One region of the Algoriphagus sp. SE2 genome, then DNA from elsewhere that is predicted to be linked to it. Evidence: riboswitches for the same ligand, from Rfam matches in the RefSeq annotation. Region 1 holds a riboswitch; each other region holds the start of a gene.

Region 1 (6,814 bases):
TTCTCACCAATTGCACCATCCAAGTACATGCTATCACACCCGAAATAAATGCCGCAATAAATCCAGCTGTTAAATATCCTATTCCCTGAGTTTCCATAGAAATAGCTCCATCTAAAAGATCTTTTGCAATCTTTCCTAAAATCAAAGGAACAACCATTAAAAAGGAAAATCTAGCTGCTTTGGATTTATCAACTCCTAATATTACTGAAGCCGATATTGTTGCTCCAGATCTTGAAATTCCAGGAAGAATAGCTATTGCTTGAGCAATCCCTATTAAAAATGATTTGAAAAATGTGACAGGCTTATTGGTAGTTTTAGCTTTATCGGCGAGAAAAAGGAGGATGGCAGTTAAAATCAACATATATCCTACAAATACCACACTTCCTCCGAATAGGGATTCTAATTGCTTTTCAAAAAATAATCCTACAATCCCGGCTGGAATCATGGAAATAAAGATTTTTACTGCAAATTGAGTCTCTTCATTCCATTTATTTTTGAATATCCCTGTAAGAATTTCAACGATATCTTTTCTATAAACCAAAGCGGTGCTCAAAGCTGTAGCGAAATGAACAACGACAGTAAACATTAGCCCTTCTGCTGGCATTTTAGATTCTCCTAAAATTGCTTTTCCTAACTCCAAATGACCACTTGACGACACAGGTAAAAACTCAGTCAACCCTTGAATGATTCCAAGGATTATAGCATCGATAATTTCCATTCCTAGTTTTTCTCTGTTTTAGCGAAGATGGCGTAAAACTCAAAAATAAAACCTGAAAGTGTAATAATAGGGCCAAGGGTTAATCCAAGGAAACCATTTCCATGAGGCTCCTTATCCAATCCAATTATTATAAATCCCACAACGATCAGAGCAAAACCTATGGCCATGAGCTGATAATTTTTTTTAGAGAAAGGGAAATGTGATTTGCTCATGTTAATATAATTCGTCCAAAGACATGTTTAAATACTTATTTACTGCTCTTAAGGTACTCAAAGCCGATAAAACTCCTCCAACGCCAACTAATATGGCAAAAAGAATCATCAACATTTCTTCGTTGTGAAGAAGGCCAAATCCTTCAATATTTGCTTGAGTATATTTCACTAAACCATATAAAGTCAGAGATGCAATACCCCCGGCAAGCATTCCAAAAAACCAAGCTCTTGTTAAAAACGGTTTTCTAATAAAGGCTCTAGTGGCACCAACTAATTGCATGGATCTGATCAAAAATCGCTGTGAAAACAAGGCCAAACGGATGGTATTATTAATCAACATAATTACTGTAATGATGAGGATTAAAATAAACCCACCCAAAACTAAGCTGACTTTTAACAAATTTTTATTGATTGAGTCAACCAAATCAGTCATGTAAGAAACTTCAAAAACCCCATCAATCGCTTGAATTTCTGCTACAATTGCATCCAATTGTTCGGAAGTTTGAAATTCTTCAGCAATAGTTATTACGAAACTATCCCGAAGTGGATTATCATCAAGGAATTTTGTGAAGTCTTCACCGGTACTTTCAATAAAAGTGGCTGCAGCTTCCTCATCAGAGATGAATTTTAGACCTATAGTGTCACTTTTACTAAGGATAAATGGACGACTTTGCAGATTTTCTTTGATCTCTGAAATTTCACTTTCCTCTAAATTTTTATCCAGAAAAATCTGAACCTCAATATTTTCTCGGATCATGCTGGTTAATGATTTCGCTTGAATCAGAATCACTCCAAATAACCCAACGATGAAAAGGGAAAGTGTAGTACTAAATAAAACACTTCCGAATTTGAAGTGACCTAGTATTTTTTTCTTTCGAGGTTGGTTCGCCATAAAATAAAATTTCTGGTCAAAAATAATCAGTGCATAACTTATAACCAATCTAAAATCAGGAAAGGATTGGAATCACCTTTTCTTTTGTGATTCCGTAAACCTGATCTTTTGAACTTGGCTGTATTAATGCCAAGCCTGTAAACCTTCCAAATGCGGGAAGAATTAATTGATTTGGTCGGTAAAAGAAACAGGAAAGCCTGACTGATTGTCTAGCTTTTCCCACAAGTCTTATGCCTGGATGGATATGTCCGCATAAATTTATTTTGCCATCTCTAATTTCTTCTAAAGGCTCGTGAGATAAAATAAGGTTTTCTATTTCCAAAGGTTCTTTGAAAACGCTAAAAGTAGATAGATCATAGGTTGAAGAGGGTAGGATGTCATGGTTTCCTAAAACCAGGTTAAAATTGATATTCGGAAACCCTCTTAAAAAATGATTCAGCGTATTCCATTGATTATTCAAGTCACTGTGAAATAAATCTCCTAGGAAGTAAACATTTTTAGGATCATAAGTAGTTAATAAACTATAAAGAATATTTAAATCCTCCTGATGAATTGGTTCGGGGATTGGGATTCCTGATTTTCTGAAATGTGCGGCTTTACCAAAATGTAAATCTGCTATAAAGATTGAATTAATTTCAGGTACCCAAACAGCTTTTTCTTTTAATAGAATCAGAGTAAGTTCCTCAAATTTAATCTGTTGAGATGCTAAAATCATGTATTATCTTTATAAATTATTTAATTAAATCTAAAGCTATATTGAAATAGATCATTACTAAAGAGGTTTTTATGAAAAATTGTCATTTTGCTTCGCTTCTAATTTGTATTCTTTTTTTGAATCCCTTTGATATACAAGCACAATCAGACTCACTTATTTTGGGTACTTGGCTTAATACAGAGAAGACTGCTCAAATTGAAATTATGAATGCAGGCGATCAATACTTAGGTAAAATTATTTGGTTAGATAACCCTAACAAAGATGGTACCCCTGTACTTGATAAAGCAAACGAAAATGAAGAATTAAGAAATAGGCCTGTTATGGGTTTAACCATTCTAGAGGGATTAAAATATGATGATGGAATCTGGAAGGGTGGTAAAATATACGATCCCAATTCAGGGAAAACCTATTCATGCGAGCTAAAACTTAAAGGACAGGAGAAGTTAGAGGTGAAGGGGTATTTAGGATTCTCCTGGATTGGTAAAACAGTGGAATGGACTAAAGTAAATAAGTAATGTGGTAATCTCCCTCTTTACTTATTTTCTAAATAAAATGATTTCAAGAAATATGAGAGTTGCTCAAACTCAATTAAAAAAGCATCATGCCCTGCAGTTGAATTAATTTCTTTGAAAGTTCCTTTTTGAGCATGTTCACATATAAACCGTGACTCCTCAGAAAGAAATAATAAGTCTGAATTAACTCCAATAGCTAATACCTTTGCGGTAATTTCACTTAAGGCCTTTTTCACTCCTCCTCTTTTTCTACCTAGATCATGACTGTCCATAGTTTTACTTAAGGTCCAGTAAGATAAAGCATTAAATCTTTTAGAAATTTTATTTCCCTGATATCTTATATAGGATGCAGCTCTAAATCCATCTAATTTTTCCTCAAAATCTAACTGCTTCTTTTGAAAATCATCTGGATGACGATAACTAAGCATTGCTATAGCTCTAGCTGCTTCTAACCCTTTTTTTCCAGCATCTATTGTTTTTTTACCCCAAGAATTATCCGCCTCAATTGCCATTCTTTGAGCTTCATTTATTCCAATAACCCAAGGACTCGTTTTTGCTGTTGACGCAAGTATCACAGCATTTGTAAGTTTTTTCCCTAAGGTATAAGCCCACTCTAAGCTAACTTGACCTCCTAGGGAGCCTCCAATAAGTGTATGAATTTGTTCAATTTTTAGATATTCCCTAAGCCTTTCCAAACTTGCTGCTAAGTCTCTTGTAGTTAGTTCAGGGAAATCATAATAGTATGATTGCTCCGAGTTAGGAATAGTACTCAAAGGGCTGGTTGAACCATAACAAGATCCAAGAAGATTTGCACAAATAATAAAATAGTAGGATGGGTCATAGAATTTATCTTCCCCTATTAACCCACTCCACCATTCCGAAGCATTTGAATCTCCAGTCAAAGCATGAATGACCCAGATTACATTCGATTTCTTCTCATTTAATTGCCCATAGGTCGTATATGTTAAATCAAACTCTGAAAGAATCTCACCTGATTCTAATTCTAATGGGGTACTCGAATGAAACAATTCCTGAGACATGGTAATCGTTGCGAATTGACTTTTTAAATTCATTAACACTTATATTTTTTCAAAAGCTTGCTGCAAATCAGCTTTGATATCATCAATATGTTCTATCCCAACGGAAATTCGCAATAGAGTAGGAGTCACACCTGCAGCCAATTGCTCTTCATCCGAAAGTTGCTGATGGGTTGTAGCCGATGGTTGGATTATCAAAGTCTTAGCATCACCTACATTAGCTAGGTGAGAAATCAACTCCAAACTGTTAATAAATTTAGAAGCTTCTTCTTTATCACCTTTCACTTCAAAGCTTAAAACACCTCCAAAACCATTTCTTAGATATTTCTTTGCTAAAGTATGGTAAGGAGAAGATGAAAGTCCCGGGTAATTTACTTTCTGTACTTTTGGATGGTTTTCCAACCAAGTTGCAACTGCAAGAGCATTGTCAACTGTTCTTTGAACTCTCAAGGAAAGCGTCTCTAAACCTTGTAGGAGTAAAAAAGAATTAAATGGTGAAATAGCTGGACCAAAATCTCTAAGCCCTTCGACTCTAGCTCTGATTGCAAAAGCAATGTTTGGAAGACCTAAAGGATTATTCTCACCAAATACTTCCCAAAAATTTAAACCATGATATCCTTCTGAAGGCTCTGAAAACTGAGGATATTTTCCATTTCCCCAGTTGAAATTCCCCGCATCAATGATAATGCCTCCTATAGAAGTTCCGTGCCCACCTATCCACTTTGTAGCTGAAGAGGTGACAATATTTGCACCATGTGCAATGGGCTGAAATAAATACCCACCTGCTCCAAATGTATTATCTACAACCAAGGGAATATCATATTTTTTTGCTAACGCAGAAATAGACTCAAAATCAGGAATATTGAATTCGGGATTTCCTATAGTCTCCAGGTAAATTGCTTTGGTTTTATCATCAATTAAACTTTCAAAAGATGCCGCATCATTTCCCTTTGCAAATCTTGCATCAATCCCGATTCTCTTGAAAGCGACTTTAAATTGATTATAAGTACCTCCATATAAGAAAGAGGTAGAAACAAAATTATCTCCTTCACCAAGAATATTATTCAAAGCTAAAAATTGTGCAGCTTGTCCTGAAGCTGTTGCCACGGCAGCAACACCTCCTTCAAGAGCGGCCATTCTTTTTTCGAAAACGTCCGTCGTCGGATTCATAATTCGGGTATATATGTTACCAAATTCTTTTAATCCAAAGAGGTTTGCACCGTGCTCGGCACTGTTGAAAACATAAGAAGTGGTCTGATAAATGGGAACTGCTCTCGAGTTTGTAGTAGAATCAGGTTCCTGTCCAGCATGAAGCTGAAGTGTTTCAAATTTTAAAGTAGACATAGATTTGAGAGTTTATTGTTAAAATTTAGAGTATACGATTTTATACAAAATGATAAGGCTTGTTTAAGTATAAAAGGGCTTATCATTTTTTGACTGCTAATTGGTATGGCAGTTGGAAAAAGAGTAAGTGTAAACTGAAAAGGTCTTGAGGGAAAAAGAGAAGAAAATCCGCTGTACATATTGTAAAGAATTTATAGTTCCAATTGAGACCATCTCAATTGGCAGGAATTGGCACCTTGGATTTTCCAGGTTGCCAGAGGGTCATTGAGCCTGTCTCTCGCCTCTTCTTTATAAATCCTTACACTAAAAAAAGAGAAGGATTACACAAATAAATAGACCGTAATTGGATTTTCAAAATGAATTATCAATTTCAGATGATTATTCTGAAATGATTATCCCAATTGATCTTTATCATACCTGAAAATGGGATTGATATTTTCAAAATCAGGTTCAATTTTAACTAACTCAGAAACTAATCCATTATTTAATCCATATACCCAACCATAAACGTGAGGTGCTTTTCTTTGATTCCAAGATTTTTGAATAATGGAGGTTTTAATTAAATCTTGACATTGTTCAATGACATTATACTCAACTAATTTATTTGCTTTTTCAGAAGGGTTCTCGATGGCATCAATTTCATCTTTATACATTTTATAGACCTCTTTTATATTACGAAGCCATTTATTGATCAATCCCAAATTATTATTGGTGAGTGCTGCAGCTACTCCTCCGCATCCATAATGACCACAAACAATAATATGCTCAACCTTTAAGACTTCTACTGCATATTGTAGCACACTTAACATATTAAGATCTGTGTGCACCACCATGTTTGCTATATTTCTATGTACAAAAATTTCACCTGGTTCAGTACCTGTGATCTGATTTGCAGGAACTCGGCTATCTGAACAGCCAATCCATAAAAACTTAGGTTTTTGCTGTTGAGCCAATCTTTGAAAAAATGTATTATCTGTTTCATTCATTTCTTCAGACCAGGCCTTATTCTGCAGCAGAAGTTTTTCGTAAGGTTTCATAGTGAATTTGTCAATTTATAACGGAATCCTTCCGTCGTTACTTCAATATTTTTATCAAAAGAGGTCAAGATAAAATCATTCAAAACCTCTTGAATGTCATGATCTATAAATCTTGCTTTTTCCGCATTTATTACCACCTGAGCCCCATATGGGATTTTTTCCAATTCTTTCATTAAAGGAGCTTTATTTAAAAAACTAACGTCTTTTTGAAGTTGTACCAAATAATTTCCATTATGCTCCGTAATCCTGATTGATTTTTGAAAGTTAGTTTTAATCACAAAGAATAATCCAAATGCCATGCCTATTCCTATTCCAATCAATAAATCAGTTAATAGAATCGCCAATAC
Region 2 (6,814 bases), on a different contig from region 1:
TTTTAATTTTAAAAGGGGTTCGAACAAAGTTCTATACTGAATCTATGCTTCGTAATCCTAAAGCTGAAGCTTTGGAAAGTGAATCTTTTAATCTTCGATATTTAGAAAGTATCCTGAATAACACCCATGATTTGATTTCAATTTTGGATGTTGAAGGGAATTATAAATTTATTGGCCCAAACGTAGGTAATAAATTAGGATTTAAGGTTGAAGACATAATCGGTAAAAATTTTAAACAGTTTATTGACGCTGGAATAATAGAATTAGTCAAAGGTAGCTTTGAAAGTGTATTCGAATCGGAGGATGAGGTAAATATTGATTTCTGGGTTCATAGAGAGGGTGGTAAGAAAATATACATTGAAAGCTATGCTAAAAATCTACGAAATCATCCCTATATCAAAGGAATTCTATTTAGCGCAAGAGATATAACAGAATATATCCAATCGGATTTTTCTCTTCAAAAACGATTAGAATTTGAAAATATAATTAATAAAATTTCTCACCATCTTATTAATGAGAATTTAAAAGATTTAAATAAGAATTTTACAGATGTCCTTACTATTCTAAGTACTTCACTAAATGCAAATTGCTCTAAGGTTATACTTCGAAATCTGGAAAATAAGAAGTTTGAGATTTTAACGGAATGGCAAAACCCAAAGGGAGAGAATACTCAAACTCTTGATCTTACCGATTTGGATGGTATTATCGAAAAAATACCTAGTTCCCCAAATTTCGGAAAAGTTAAATTGATTAAATCATCCAAAGAAAAATCAATTATACTGATCCCAATGATTTCTTCTCTTCGATTGAAAGGTGTTTTGTTGGTTGAGCTCGAGGATGAAGATATAATTTCTGATGAAAGTGAACTTCAAATTTTAAGGCAACTGGGGGATATTTTGTTTGCTGCATATCAGGGCGGTCAAATGCTTCAAAGAATCGAGAGAAATGAGAATTTACTTGCAACCACCGAATTATTAGCAAGGTCAGGATCTTGGAGATATAGCCCAACTAGGAATAGTTTTCATTTTTCAGGAGGGTTGGCACGAATGTTCGGTTTAGGGGATAAACCAACTTATGCGAGGTTTTCAACATTAATTTATAACATCCAGAAGGCATATCGAAAAAGCTTTATTAAAAACTTACGAGAGACTATTGAGTTACGAAGTCCTACATCGGGAGAATTTAGAATGCTTTCACCAGAAAAAAGTGATGTAATTGTAAGTTATGAAATTGATGCTAGACATCATTTCTTTAATCAAAGTGTAGAAGTTTTCGGGTTTTGTACTGACATCACAGAAAAAAGAGCATCCGAAGAGTACCTGTTATTACAATCTCAAATTTTGACGCAGGTTAACGATCCTATTGTAGTTACTGGACTTGATTTAAATCTCATTTATGTCAACGAGGCTGCGAAAAAGCTATGTGGAGCCCGAGAAAATGAACCATTAATCGGGAGCTTATACAACTATTTTGAATTTTATGACTCTGATAGAAGTCTTGAAAATTTTATTTCTATCCAAGGTGATTCATCAGTTTGGAAAAAGGAGATTTACATTAAAATTGGCGATAAAGAAAAAGAACCTTTTGAGTTATCTGTTCAAACAATTCTTTCTGAAAAAAATGAAAAAATCGGTTTTTCCTTCGTGCTAAGAAATCTTTCCGAAAAGTACGAAACCGAGAAACTGGCAAATAGGGCTAAAATAATTGTAGAAAATAGTCCCACAATTTTATTTCGGGTAGATCCGAATAATGATTTTCGAATAGTATACATCTCAGAAAATATTAATCGATTCGGATATAATTCAAAAGAGTTAATTGATTCAAAGAAATCAATTCTAGATTTATTATATCCTGAAGATGCCAGGAGAATAAGAGAAAAAGCTTATACCACAAAAACAAGTAAAGGCATAAAGTCATTTTCTGGATCTTATAGATTGCAGAAATCAGATGGCCAATACATTTGGGTAGAAGATCAAACCCGAGAAGTGTTAGATGAAACTGGTAAGATTTATCTTCATGAAGGAATTCTCCAAGATATTAACGACAGGAAGAACCTTGAGAGGATTAGTGAAGAAAGGGATAGACAGTATAGACTCTTAGCTTCAAATATTCCTGGTACCAATATTTTTCTTTTGGATAAAGAGCGTAAATATATCGTTGCTGAAGGGACTAATTTTGACCATTGGGGTATCACGCGTGAAGATTTTGAGGGAAAGTTTTTATGGGAAATTCACCTGACACCCTATGAAGAAGTAAGTGCTCTACTAGATCGAGTTTATTATGATAGGGAAATTATTGAATCAGAGTTTCCGATAAAGGGAAGATATTATTCAAGAACATTTAGACCGATCATAATAAAAGGTCAGGTTGAGTTTGTACTTAGTATCATTAGGGATATTACTGATGAACACCAAGCAAAAATCGATCTTATTCAATCTGAAGAAAAATACAGGACTTTAGTGGAAGAGTCTACCGAAATTATTTTTTCATTGACTGAGACGTTTGTACTGAGGTATGTCTCTCCAAACGTTTATCAGTACCTTGGTTATAAAACAGAGGATGTAATAGGAAGGAGTATTTTTGACTTTTTAAATCCAGATGATATGGGTGAATTTCAAAAAATGTTGGATTCTACAGATAATTTCCTTGCTCAAAATCAGTTTTTGGAATTTAGATTACTTCATAAAAATGGAGAGTATAAAGTTTTTAATTCCAATGGAAAATTGATTCAGGATAAAAACAGTGAGTCAAAATATTATACTGGAATCGCTCGTGATATTTCAAGATTAAAAGAGGCTCAAAGGGAATTGCTTAAAGCAAAAGAAAATGCGGAACAAGCATCTTTGATCAAGTCCCAATTCCTTTCAATTATGAGTCACGAAATCAGGACTCCTATGAATGCAGTTATTGGGCTTTCCCATTTGCTTGTCGAAGGTAACCCAAGACCTGATCAATTAGAAAATTTAAAAACCCTTCAGTTTTCAGCAGAGAATTTAATGGCTCTGATCAATGATATTTTGGATTTCAGCAAAATAGACTCTGGAAAGGTTGAGCTGGAATTGGTTCCTTTTGATTTGCAAAATGTGATCTCAAGAATTGTTCACTCTCACAGTTTTCATGCGAATGAAAAGCTGATTAAAATAAAGTTCAGCATAGACCCGAAGATACCAAGTCAAGTTATTGGAGACCCTGTTAGACTTGGTCAAATAATTAATAATCTAATATCTAATGCTATCAAATTCACTGAAAATGGATATGTAAAAATTGATTTGAAAGAGCTAGTTCGAGAATCAGATAGTACTCTAATAGAGTTTGCTGTGGAGGATACTGGGATCGGGATTCCGGCTGACAAAATTGAGACTATTTTTGAAGCGTTTACCCAGGCATCAACTTCTACCACAAGAAAGTATGGAGGTACGGGATTGGGATTAGCGATTGTAAAAAGGCTTGTTGCCCTTTTTGGTGGTGAAATTTCCGTAAGTTCAGAGGAGGGTAAAGGCAGTATTTTTAAATTTTCAGCGAGATTTAAAATTGATGAGTTCTCTAAAACCAAGTCGAAAGATGTTTCAATCAGTACTGTTAAATCCTTGACCAATGCTTCAATATTAGTTGCAGAAGATAATTATGTCAACCAGATTCTTATTCAAAAATTCCTTAATAAATGGAATGTTGGGAATTTGGTTATTGCCTCGGATGGGAAACAGGCTTTAAAGGAATTTGATAAAGGAGATTTTAATTTGGTTTTATTAGACCTTCAAATGCCAGTTTTGGATGGTTTTTCTACTGCAAAGGCTATTCGTTGTCATTCGAATAAAGAAAAAAGAAACGTCCCAATATTAGCTTTAACTGCTACCTCTTTAAATGAAGTGAAAAATGAGATGACCGACATCGGGTTTAATGATTTCATCCCAAAACCCTTTAATCCTGATGTGCTCTACGGAAAATTAATTCAGCAACTAAATAGAAAAGATAATCCAGAAAATTCTATTTAGCATTAATTTTGCCTATAAAAGAACAAGACCAGAGTGTCGACTTCAAACAGAGTAACTTCATGCCCCTTTTTTCGCGTCTTTTTCTCTTTATTCTGATTACAGGTCTTTCCTGTAAGGTTTCTGCTCAGAGTATTGTTACCAAACGATCTTCTTTTTATGTAATGGCAGGAACTTCAGGAGCAAAACTAAGACAGTTTGATCAATTGTTGGAGGATAGAGGATTGACAGGCCTCAGAAATAAATATCATACGGTAGGTTTAGGCTATCAAGCTAGATACAATGACTTTGTCATTGGTATGGAGCTTTATCATAACCGGGGTATGAAAAGTGAATTTGATGACTTTAAGATCAATTATAGAACCTCGAGGGCTCTATTAAATATTGGGTATGCTTTTATTGAGGAGTCAAAGTTTCAATTAATTCATTATATGTCTATTGGGGCAGGTTTTTTGAATTTTCAAATGTTACCTCAAAACTCAAGTCAAAACTTAGAGGAGTTTTTATCTAATCCTTCACAGGGATTCATTTTGAGGAAGCAAGATATTCAAAAAGGGAGCCAGTACTACGGTAATTTTTTAACAGAAACGGGCTTCCAATTAAGTTATGATTTTGACTTACCGGGAAGGGAAGAAGCACTTGAAGTATTATTGAAGTTGGGATACGCTTTTAGTCCGTTTGAAGGGAAATGGAACTTGAATGAGCTTTCTTTTGAAAATGCCCAAAGCGGAGCATTTATCAGGGTTGGGGCAGGTTTGACTTTACCGGATAGAAATTTCTTTTATAAAGATGCGAGTATAGGTTTTTACTTGTTGAATGGAATACATTTTACCAGTCCGAATGGTTTTAATGAAAAGTTAGAGAGTGCAGGCCTAAATCCTTTTGATGGTTCTCCTTCAAATTTGGGATTAAGAATTCTTGGAGAAAGTGGAGATCTACTTTATGGTGCTGATGTTTTTAATCTAGCTATGAGCGGAGAGGCAAATAACCTTCGAAATCATTCATTAAATAGTTTAAGGGTTTATGGAAACCTAGGGATGAAAATCATTCAATTTAAAAATATTGCCATCGGTGGATTGGCTGGTTTAGGATATGGAAATATACGGTATACACTCACTCAAAAAGGAAAGCCTAATTTCCCAGAATTATTTGAGCAAAGAGCTTTTGATGGTTATTTAAAAAATAGTGGGCTAATGGCTAAACCTGAGATTTTTGTAGAGTATGGAATTCCCATCGGGCAAAGGAATCTTTTTGATCTTGTATTAAATACTTCTTTTGGATATGAATTACCTCTAGCCAATTATAAACTTGGAGATTATAGTATGTCTTCATACATGTCAGCACCGTATTTGAGTTTTGGAGTTGGGGTAAGACCTTAATATTTTGTAATAATATTGGGAAACTGGTCATCAAAATTGATCAAGTAGCCTGTTTTATTAGCAAAATGATATTACCTTTGGTCAGCTTATCGAGAAAGACTGAGGGAAGGGCCCTACGACGTCTTAGCAACCTGTCATCAAGGTGCTAATTCCCATTCCGAAATTGCGGAAATAGATGAGCGGAAGAGTCCTGGTACTTTTTTCCGTGTTTTGCTCGATTAGCTTTTTGAAGAATAAACTAAAATGCAAAACAGAACCGAACTATTACTTCAGCAAATTTCTAAAAGGATTTTAATTTTGGATGGTGCCATGGGTACAATGATCCAACGTTATTCTCTTGTAGAAGAAGATTTTAGAACTCCTGAATTAAAGAACCATCCTAAATCGCTAAAGGGTAATAATGATTTATTATCTCTTAGCCGTCCAGATGTCATTAAAGCAATACATGCTGATTATATGACGGCTGGAGCCGATATTATTGAAACCAATACGTTTTCAGGAACTTCAATTGCGCAGGAAGATTACGGGTTGGCCCATTTGGCTTATTCAATCAATTTCCAGTCAGCAAAAATAGCCCGTGAAATTGCAGATGAATTTTCTGTCAAAAATCCTGATAAACCAAGATTTGTGGCTGGCGCAATAGGTCCAACTAACAGAACAGCATCACTTTCTCCTGATGTCAATGACCCTGGTTATAGAGCAATTACTTTTGATCAATTGGCCACGGCCTATGCTGAGCAAGTGAGAGGATTGCTGGATGGAGGCTCTGATATTTTATTGGTAGAAACTATCTTTGATACACTGAATGCGAAAGCCGCCCTTTATGCTATTCAGGATGTTTTTGAGGAGCGTGGACTTCCTTTGGATCCAAGAGAAGGGGGAATTCCAATCATGGTTTCGGGAACGATTACGGATGCCTCGGGAAGAACACTTTCTGGTCAAACGACCGAGGCATTTCTAATTTCTATTTCTCATGTCCCGCTTCTTTCGGTAGGTTTAAATTGTGCTTTAGGAGCTAAGGAATTAAGACCATATTTAAAAGTTTTAGCTAAAAAATCTCCTTTTTATGTAAGTGCATACCCGAACGCCGGACTTCCCAACGAGTTTGGTACTTATGATCAGGGAGCTGATGAAATGGCAAATCAGATAAAAGACTTTTTAAAAGAAGGATTGCTAAATATTCTTGGAGGATGCTGTGGGACGACACCAGAACATATTGCTGCTTTGGCGCAATTATCTGATGGCTACAAGCCAAGAAAAATAGAAGAAGAAATAGAAGAAACATTAGACTGAGGTGAAGGGTACTAAACAATACATGAAATTATCTGGACTAGAACCTTTGGTTTTAACTCCGGAAATCAATTTTGTAAACATCGGAGAGAGAACCAATGTAACCGGCTCAAAGAGATTTGCAAGATTAATACTTAATGGGCAATACGACGAGGC
Region 3 (6,814 bases), on a different contig from region 1:
TATATCCGAATGAATTCTAATTGTTTTAGCCTTCCCATCAAATTTTGCTATTTTTGCCTTTGAACTCTAATACTATCTTCTCCGAATAAACCACCAAATATGTCCGAAGTCAAAATCTTCTCAGGCGGAAACAGCACTGTTTTAGCAGAAAAAATCTCAAAAAACTACGGTAAAAAACTTGGCGAACTTACCATTTCAAAATTTAGTGATGGTGAAATGTCTCCAAGTTTTGATGAGTCTATACGTGGTTGTACTGTTTTTCTGATTCAAAGCACCAATCCACCTAGTGATAATATTTTGGAACTATGCCTAATGATTGACGCAGCCAAGCGAGCAAGTGCTTATAAAGTTTGTGCTGTAATTCCATATTTCGGATATGCTAGACAAGATAGAAAGGATAGGCCAAGAGTTTCCATTGCTGCCAAAGCTATAGCAAACATGATTACTTCAGCTGGTGCAGATAGGATCATGACATGCGACCTACATGCAGGACAAATTCAAGGTTTTTTTGATCTACCTTTGGATCACTTAAATGGATCAGCTATCTTTGTGCCCTATTTGAGCGCACTGAATCTGAATAATATGATTTTCGCGGCACCTGATGTCGGGGGAGTTGCAAGAGCCAGGGCTTACGCAAAGCATTTTGAAGTTGAAATGGTAGTCTGTGACAAGCACAGAAAAAGAGCCAATGAAATTGCTTCCATGCAAGTAATTGGTGATGTAGAGGGAAAAGATGTCATTCTAGTTGATGATTTAGTAGATACAGCGGGGACGTTGTGCAAAGCAGCTCAAATTATCATGGAAAAAGGAGCTACTTCAGTAAGAGCTATTGTAACGCATGGTGTTCTTTCTGGAAATGCTTATGAAAATATTGAAAATTCAGTTTTGCAGGAATTGGTAATTACAGATACTATTCCTTTGAAACAAAAATCTTCAAAAATTAAAGTTTTGACAGTAGCAGATCTATTCGCAAAAGCAATTCATGCGGTAACAGGTCACACTTCTATCAGTTCTTTATTTATTTAAGAACCAATTTTATTAAATATATATCTTATGAAAACACTTGAGATTATAGGGTTTAAAAGAGCAAATCTCGACAGTGCCTCTCTAAATGAAATCAGAGAATCTGGCAATGTACCCTGCGTTGTTTATGGACCAGGTATACCTGAGCAAATCCATTTCTATTCTCCAATCATTTTATTTAGAGAATTGATCTACACTCCTGAAGTACATTTGGTTGAATTGAACATCGAAGGAACAATCGTAAAGGCTGTTTTAAAAGACGCTCAATTTCACCCAGTAAGTGAAATGTTACTTCACGCTGATTTTATGGCTTATACTGAAGATAAGCCTATCAAGTTTGAAATCCCTGTAAAAGTTTCTGGAAGTTCTCCAGGTATTGCAAAAGGTGGAAAACTAGAATTCAAAACAAGAAAACTGAAAGTTAAGGGGTTAGCTTCTCAACTTCCAGATTTCATTGAAGCGGATATTACTAATCTTGATCTAGGTAAATCTTTCAAGGTTTCTGAATTAAAAGCCGAAGGTTTTGATATCCTAACTAGTCCAAACGTTTCTTTGGTTACTATTGGTATCCCAAGAGCGCTTAGAGGAAAGAAGACTGAAGAAGAAGAAGAAGAAGCATAAACTTCAACAAATCAAGATAAAAATCCTGCTCTTTAAACTGAGCAGGATTTTTTATTTTTACCCATTGGACAAATCCCTATATGAAATATCTCATCGTTGGCTTGGGAAATATCGGGCCAGAATACGAACTAACAAGGCATAACATCGGCTTCTTAACCATCGATAGGTTGGCTGATAAAGAATCTCTTTCTTGGAGAAGTGATCGCTTGGCTTTTAAAACTGAGTTTAAATACAAAAGTCGGGCTATTCATTTGATTAAGCCTACCACCTACATGAATCTAAGTGGGAAAGCTATGAATTATTGGATGAAAGAGCTTGACATCCCGAAAGAAAACATATTAGTTTTAGTAGATGATGTGGCTATTCCTTTTGGAAGTTTAAGAATGAAGCCTAAGGGAAGTGCTGCAGGTCATAATGGTCTTAAAAATATAGAAGCGCTTACCGGTGGCCAAAATTATCCAAGATTACGAATGGGAATTGGGGATGATTTTCCAAAAGGAAGGCAAGTAGACTTTGTATTAGGCAGATTCACCCAAGATGAATTTGCGGAATTACCAATAATAATGGACAAAGCAATTGACATGATTTTGGCATTTTGTACTATTGGTATTGAACGAACCATGAATCAATTTAATAATTGAAAGGATTGATTTGGAAATCAACCTTACGGAGGTTTACTTTGTAGCACTTCAGGCAACTGATTTATAAAGAAGAGGCGAGAGAATAGGCTCATTGACCCTCTGGCAACCATCCCGAATCTTGGGAAAGGTGCCAAGTCCTACCCTTAGCGGGAACTATAAATTGGCTTTATTCTTTAAAAACCCCATTTTAGTTCGATTTGACCGCTTTAGGTTTGGCTTTCTCAAACTGATGAGCCTTTTATTAAATTATTAATTCAGGCATTACGCTATGAGCAAGCACTTCGAGACTAATTCTATTCGGATTAATTCTTCAAAATCCAATCAAAAAGAGCATTCATCACCCTTATATCTTACTTCTAGTTTCACTTTTGATTCTGCAGAAGAAGCAAGAGCTATGTTTGCTGATGAAATCCAAGGAAACATCTACTCTAGATACGCCAATCCAAATTCAAGTGAATTAATTGAAAAAATTTGTGCTGCTGAAGGGACTGAATCCGGTATTGCTACAGCTTCAGGAATGGCCGCAATGTTTGGAAGTATCGCTTCTCTTTTACAGCAAGGCGACCATGTTTTAGCTTCTAGATCTCTTTTTGGTTCAACTCACCAGCTATTAACCCGCGTATTTCCTAAATGGGGAATTACATCAACTTATGGTGATATTTCAGATATTGAAAATTGGGAAAAGCTTTTAAAGCCCAATACCAAAATGCTATTCATTGAAACCCCTTCTAACCCAGGCCTTCAGATCATTGACTTAGAATGGGCAGGGAAATTTGCAAAAGCCCATAATCTAATTCTTGTAGTTGACAATTGTTTTGCTACTCCCTATTTACAGCAACCTGCAAAATGGGGAGCGGATATTGTCACGCATAGTGCCACAAAGTATATAGACGGGCAAGGAAGAGTTCTAGGAGGATTGATTCTAGGTAGAGAAGAATTAATGAAAGAGGTCCAATTTTTTACAAGACATACCGGTCCTGCTATTTCTCCTTTCAATGCCTGGATCTTATCAAAAAGTATGGAAACTTTAGGGGTAAGAATGGATAGACATTGTGAGAATGCTTTAAAAGTAGCAAGCTATTTTGAGGGAAATGCTGAGTTAGAAAATGTAAATTACCCCTTCTTAAAATCTCATCCTCAATTCCATTTAGCCACAAAACAAATGAAATACGGCGGAGGGATTATTACGCTAACATTAAAAGGGGGGTTAGAGAGAGCACAGAAATTTATTGATCAATTACAAATGATTTCTGTGACAGCTAATCTGGGAGATAGTAGAAGTATTGTCACCCACCCTGCATCCACCACTCATAGTAAATTATCTAGCGAAGAACGCTTAAGGGTAGGAATAAGTGATGGGTTAGTCCGACTATCTATTGGATTGGAACATGTTGATGACATCATTGAAGACATCGAAAAAGCACTTCAACGATCAAAATAAAATAGGTCCCTTTCAGGGACCTTTATTTTTACCAAGTAGTCTGTTGAAGTTTAGGAAATGCCCTGATTATATCACTCAAACTTATTTGCCCTATTAATCGACCATCCTTCATTACCGGGAATCTTCTGATCTTTAGTTCTAAAAATTTTTGTGCAGCATCAAAAAGTGATAATTCCTGACCCAAAGTAATCACGTCTGTGCTCATATGCTCTTTGACTTTACCCGGAAATTTAGGGGTATTGGTATACTTTCCTTTAATTATCTCTTTTAAGCAATCTACCTCAGAAATAATCCCAACTAAGGCACCTGATTCATCAAGAACAGGAGCACCTGATATTTTCCTTTTTGTTAAAACTTCCAAGACCATATCAATTGTATCCTCCGGATTAAAAGTAACCAGATTCGTACTCATATGATCTTTAACTAATATTTGGGAAGCAGGAGATTTTTTGGGCTCCACCATTCTAACTCCTTGGAAACTCTTAACCATAGATAAAATAATTTAAAGGTGAAAGAATAATTTACCGAAAAAATACTATCTATAAAAATAGATAGTAATAAATTAAATTAATTTAGTAGTAAATACTGATAAATTCATGTATTACAAAATATTATTTCTTTTCATTTTTAAAGATTAAAATAGGAGACCAGGGCTTTGTTGGTTTTGAATATAAATCATCAAACTCAAAGGACCCTACTACCAAATCCATATCCCCGTCAAGATCTAAATCACCTTTTGTCATGATTAACCAATGGGAATCATTGGTTGTAAATGGCGTATATGGATTAAAGTCGTGATTTTTTGTTTGTTCAAAATAGAGTAAATTTTGATTTGGCTTTTGTTCTTTATCCGGGAAGAATGATAATACGAATAAATCTTTGTCGCCATCTTGATCAAAATCTTCAACTTCCAAACCACTTGCTCCATACATTGGATAAAACCAAAATTGCTCGAAATTCAAACCTCCTTGATTTTTAAAAATTCGAACACCATGAAAATTCTTAAGAATCTGTGATAAATCGGCATTATCTCCGTTGACCAAGACCAAATCTTTTAAACCGTCCCCATCCATATCCTCGTAAACAAAATCACTTGAGCCGAAAGCAGGTTGAAATCTCAACACTACCTTTTCTTTGAAAATACCATCACCTTGATTTAAGAAGGCAAAAAAACCTTCATTAGCTTGTGTCATCAAAGCTAGAATATCCAAGTCCCCATCAGAATCTAAGTCTTCAATAATTACTTTTCTTGCCCCTGGGGCACTTTTCAAGATGATTTTATTCCAATTTTGGTTTGAAGAAAGATAGAGGCTTAAGTCTCCTACATGGTCACCAAATTCACTGATAACTTTATCCAAAACTCCATCATTATTAAAATCGGCATATTCGATATCAACAGGCCTTTTTAAATCTTTAATATCAGCTGTAGAATTCCACTTATCACCTGATTTTTCAAAACGATTTACAGAGCCAATGGAATCATTTGAAGGATCCATAAGCCCCATGGTCAATAATTCAAATTCATCAGGATTTACCCATCTAATATCAACAGGTGCCGTTTCAGTACCTATTGAGTCTTTAATTTGAAAACCAGATTTGGAGTTTAAAATGAATAAGGATTTAAATCTGTGACCAAGCCATAAATCACCTGTATTTGGATTAATACGAAGCATGGTCACCAAATCTGGTAAAACTTCAGAATAAGATGGCCTAATCAACTCAAATCCCGGAACACCGAGTTTGGCCGTTCTTTTTTCTTCCTGTGGATATGGAGAACTAGGAGAATTATCTAAATAATAGTTAAGTATTTTATCCCAATCCTTTTTCTTAATCAATGGAAATTCAGAATATATTCCTTTTGGAACATCCATATCCACTGGCATCGTCGTACCAATATCTTCGTCCAATAAAAGTCCTAACCTTTTTCTCATATCGGGAAGAACTTTTTCTCCCCATGTTTTTTGATCCAAAATATCAGGCTCAGGTTTTAAATGGCAAGTTGCACAATAAGCATCTGCCAATTGCTCCCCATTAAGCTTCAGATCCGTAGAGGCCAGTTGGTTTAAAGTAGGAGGAGGTTGCTTCCTTTCAGATATTGGGCTACAGGAAAACAATCCCAAAATTAAAATGAGTACTGTGTGGCGAAGAGAAATCATAAAGATTCAATAGCTTCAAGAAACTTAGATACCGATTCTTGATCTACTAACAGGTGCTTTTTAAAAGATTCAGGATCATCTGAAAATGAAACGTTTGGATTTACAAAGTTGTTTTTATTTGGTTTCCAAATTTTGCAAGAAGCATGAATGTCTTTCAAAAATCCTTCGTTCGCTAAAATTGAAACATGCTCAGGCTTAGTTCCACCTCCAGGCATAATTGATATTCTATCTCTTGAAATCTGAATTAAACTCTTCAATAACTCTATGCCTTCAGTCACCGTATTCTTTCCGCCCGAAGTTAGAATTCGTTCAAACCCTAAACCAATTATTTCTTCGAGAGCATCAAAATGATCTGACGCAGCATCAAAGGCACGATGAAAAGTACAAGGTTTCCCTGATGCAGTTCGTATTAGTGTTTCACAGGCAGAAATATTGACAGCTCCATTATAATCCAATACGCCAAAGACAAATCCATCTGCTCCTAAATCACCCAGCAATTCAATATCCCTTTTCATCACCATAAGCTCTTTTTGGGAATAGGCGAAATCCCCTCCTCTTGGTCGAATCATGACGAAAATAGGAATATCCACTTCCGATTTAAGAAACTTCAACATTCCTGTACTGGGCGTTTCTCCCCCTTCTGGGAAGTTGGAACATAACTCCAGTCTATTTACTCCATATTCTGCTGCTTCTAAAGCTGCCTCAACACTATATACGGGTGATTCCAGAACAACCTTATTCATTTAAAAGTGACTTTTAGAATCTATCATAATATTAGAGGATAAGGTGCCTTTTGCGAAATTAAATCCGGGATGTACAGCGTACGCTCCGAACTCTCCTTCTTTACTGATCGCTAAAAAGCCTGCCTGAAGGTCATTGATATTGTCATTTTTTGAAATTAGTCTTTTTACAGCTTCTTCACATGCCTCTTG

Evidence for each region. A riboswitch is a leader RNA that binds a small molecule or an ion and turns the genes downstream of it on or off. The one in region 1 is predicted to bind S-adenosylmethionine.
Region 2: another riboswitch for S-adenosylmethionine. It lies ahead of AAGF08_RS10275 (homocysteine S-methyltransferase family protein); the one in region 1 lies ahead of AAGF08_RS07905 (O-acetylhomoserine aminocarboxypropyltransferase/cysteine synthase).
Region 3: another riboswitch for S-adenosylmethionine. It lies ahead of AAGF08_RS09290 (aminotransferase class I/II-fold pyridoxal phosphate-dependent enzyme); the one in region 1 lies ahead of AAGF08_RS07905 (O-acetylhomoserine aminocarboxypropyltransferase/cysteine synthase).

The regions. Positions count from the first base shown of each region.
Region 1 is NZ_JBCLWJ010000005.1:64,091-70,904, forward strand. It holds gene AAGF08_RS07875 (undecaprenyl-diphosphate phosphatase) at 1-718, opposite strand, end outside; gene AAGF08_RS07880 (DUF3098 domain-containing protein) at 721-930, opposite strand; gene AAGF08_RS07885 (permease-like cell division protein FtsX) at 932-1,822, opposite strand; gene pdeM (ligase-associated DNA damage response endonuclease PdeM) at 1,878-2,537, opposite strand; gene AAGF08_RS07895 (DUF2147 domain-containing protein) at 2,609-3,052, shown strand; gene metX (homoserine O-acetyltransferase) at 3,070-4,122, opposite strand; gene AAGF08_RS07905 (O-acetylhomoserine aminocarboxypropyltransferase/cysteine synthase) at 4,129-5,430, opposite strand; SAM riboswitch class I at 5,619-5,727, opposite strand; gene can (carbonate dehydratase) at 5,823-6,467, opposite strand; gene AAGF08_RS07915 (SulP family inorganic anion transporter) at 6,464-6,814, opposite strand, start outside.
Region 2 is NZ_JBCLWJ010000007.1:47,869-54,682, reverse strand. It holds gene AAGF08_RS10285 (PAS domain S-box protein) at 1-3,992, shown strand, start outside; gene AAGF08_RS10280 (hypothetical protein) at 4,052-5,368, shown strand; SAM riboswitch class I at 5,452-5,550, shown strand; gene AAGF08_RS10275 (homocysteine S-methyltransferase family protein) at 5,612-6,661, shown strand; gene metH (methionine synthase) at 6,684-6,814, shown strand, end outside.
Region 3 is NZ_JBCLWJ010000006.1:89,196-96,009, forward strand. It holds gene AAGF08_RS09275 (ribose-phosphate pyrophosphokinase) at 100-1,026, shown strand; gene AAGF08_RS09280 (50S ribosomal protein L25/general stress protein Ctc) at 1,054-1,644, shown strand; gene pth (aminoacyl-tRNA hydrolase) at 1,725-2,285, shown strand; SAM riboswitch class I at 2,344-2,447, shown strand; gene AAGF08_RS09290 (aminotransferase class I/II-fold pyridoxal phosphate-dependent enzyme) at 2,554-3,726, shown strand; gene AAGF08_RS09295 (CBS domain-containing protein) at 3,755-4,216, opposite strand; gene AAGF08_RS09300 (VCBS repeat-containing protein) at 4,338-5,882, opposite strand; gene AAGF08_RS09305 (copper homeostasis protein CutC) at 5,879-6,625, opposite strand; gene AAGF08_RS09310 (N(4)-(beta-N-acetylglucosaminyl)-L-asparaginase) at 6,626-6,814, opposite strand, start outside.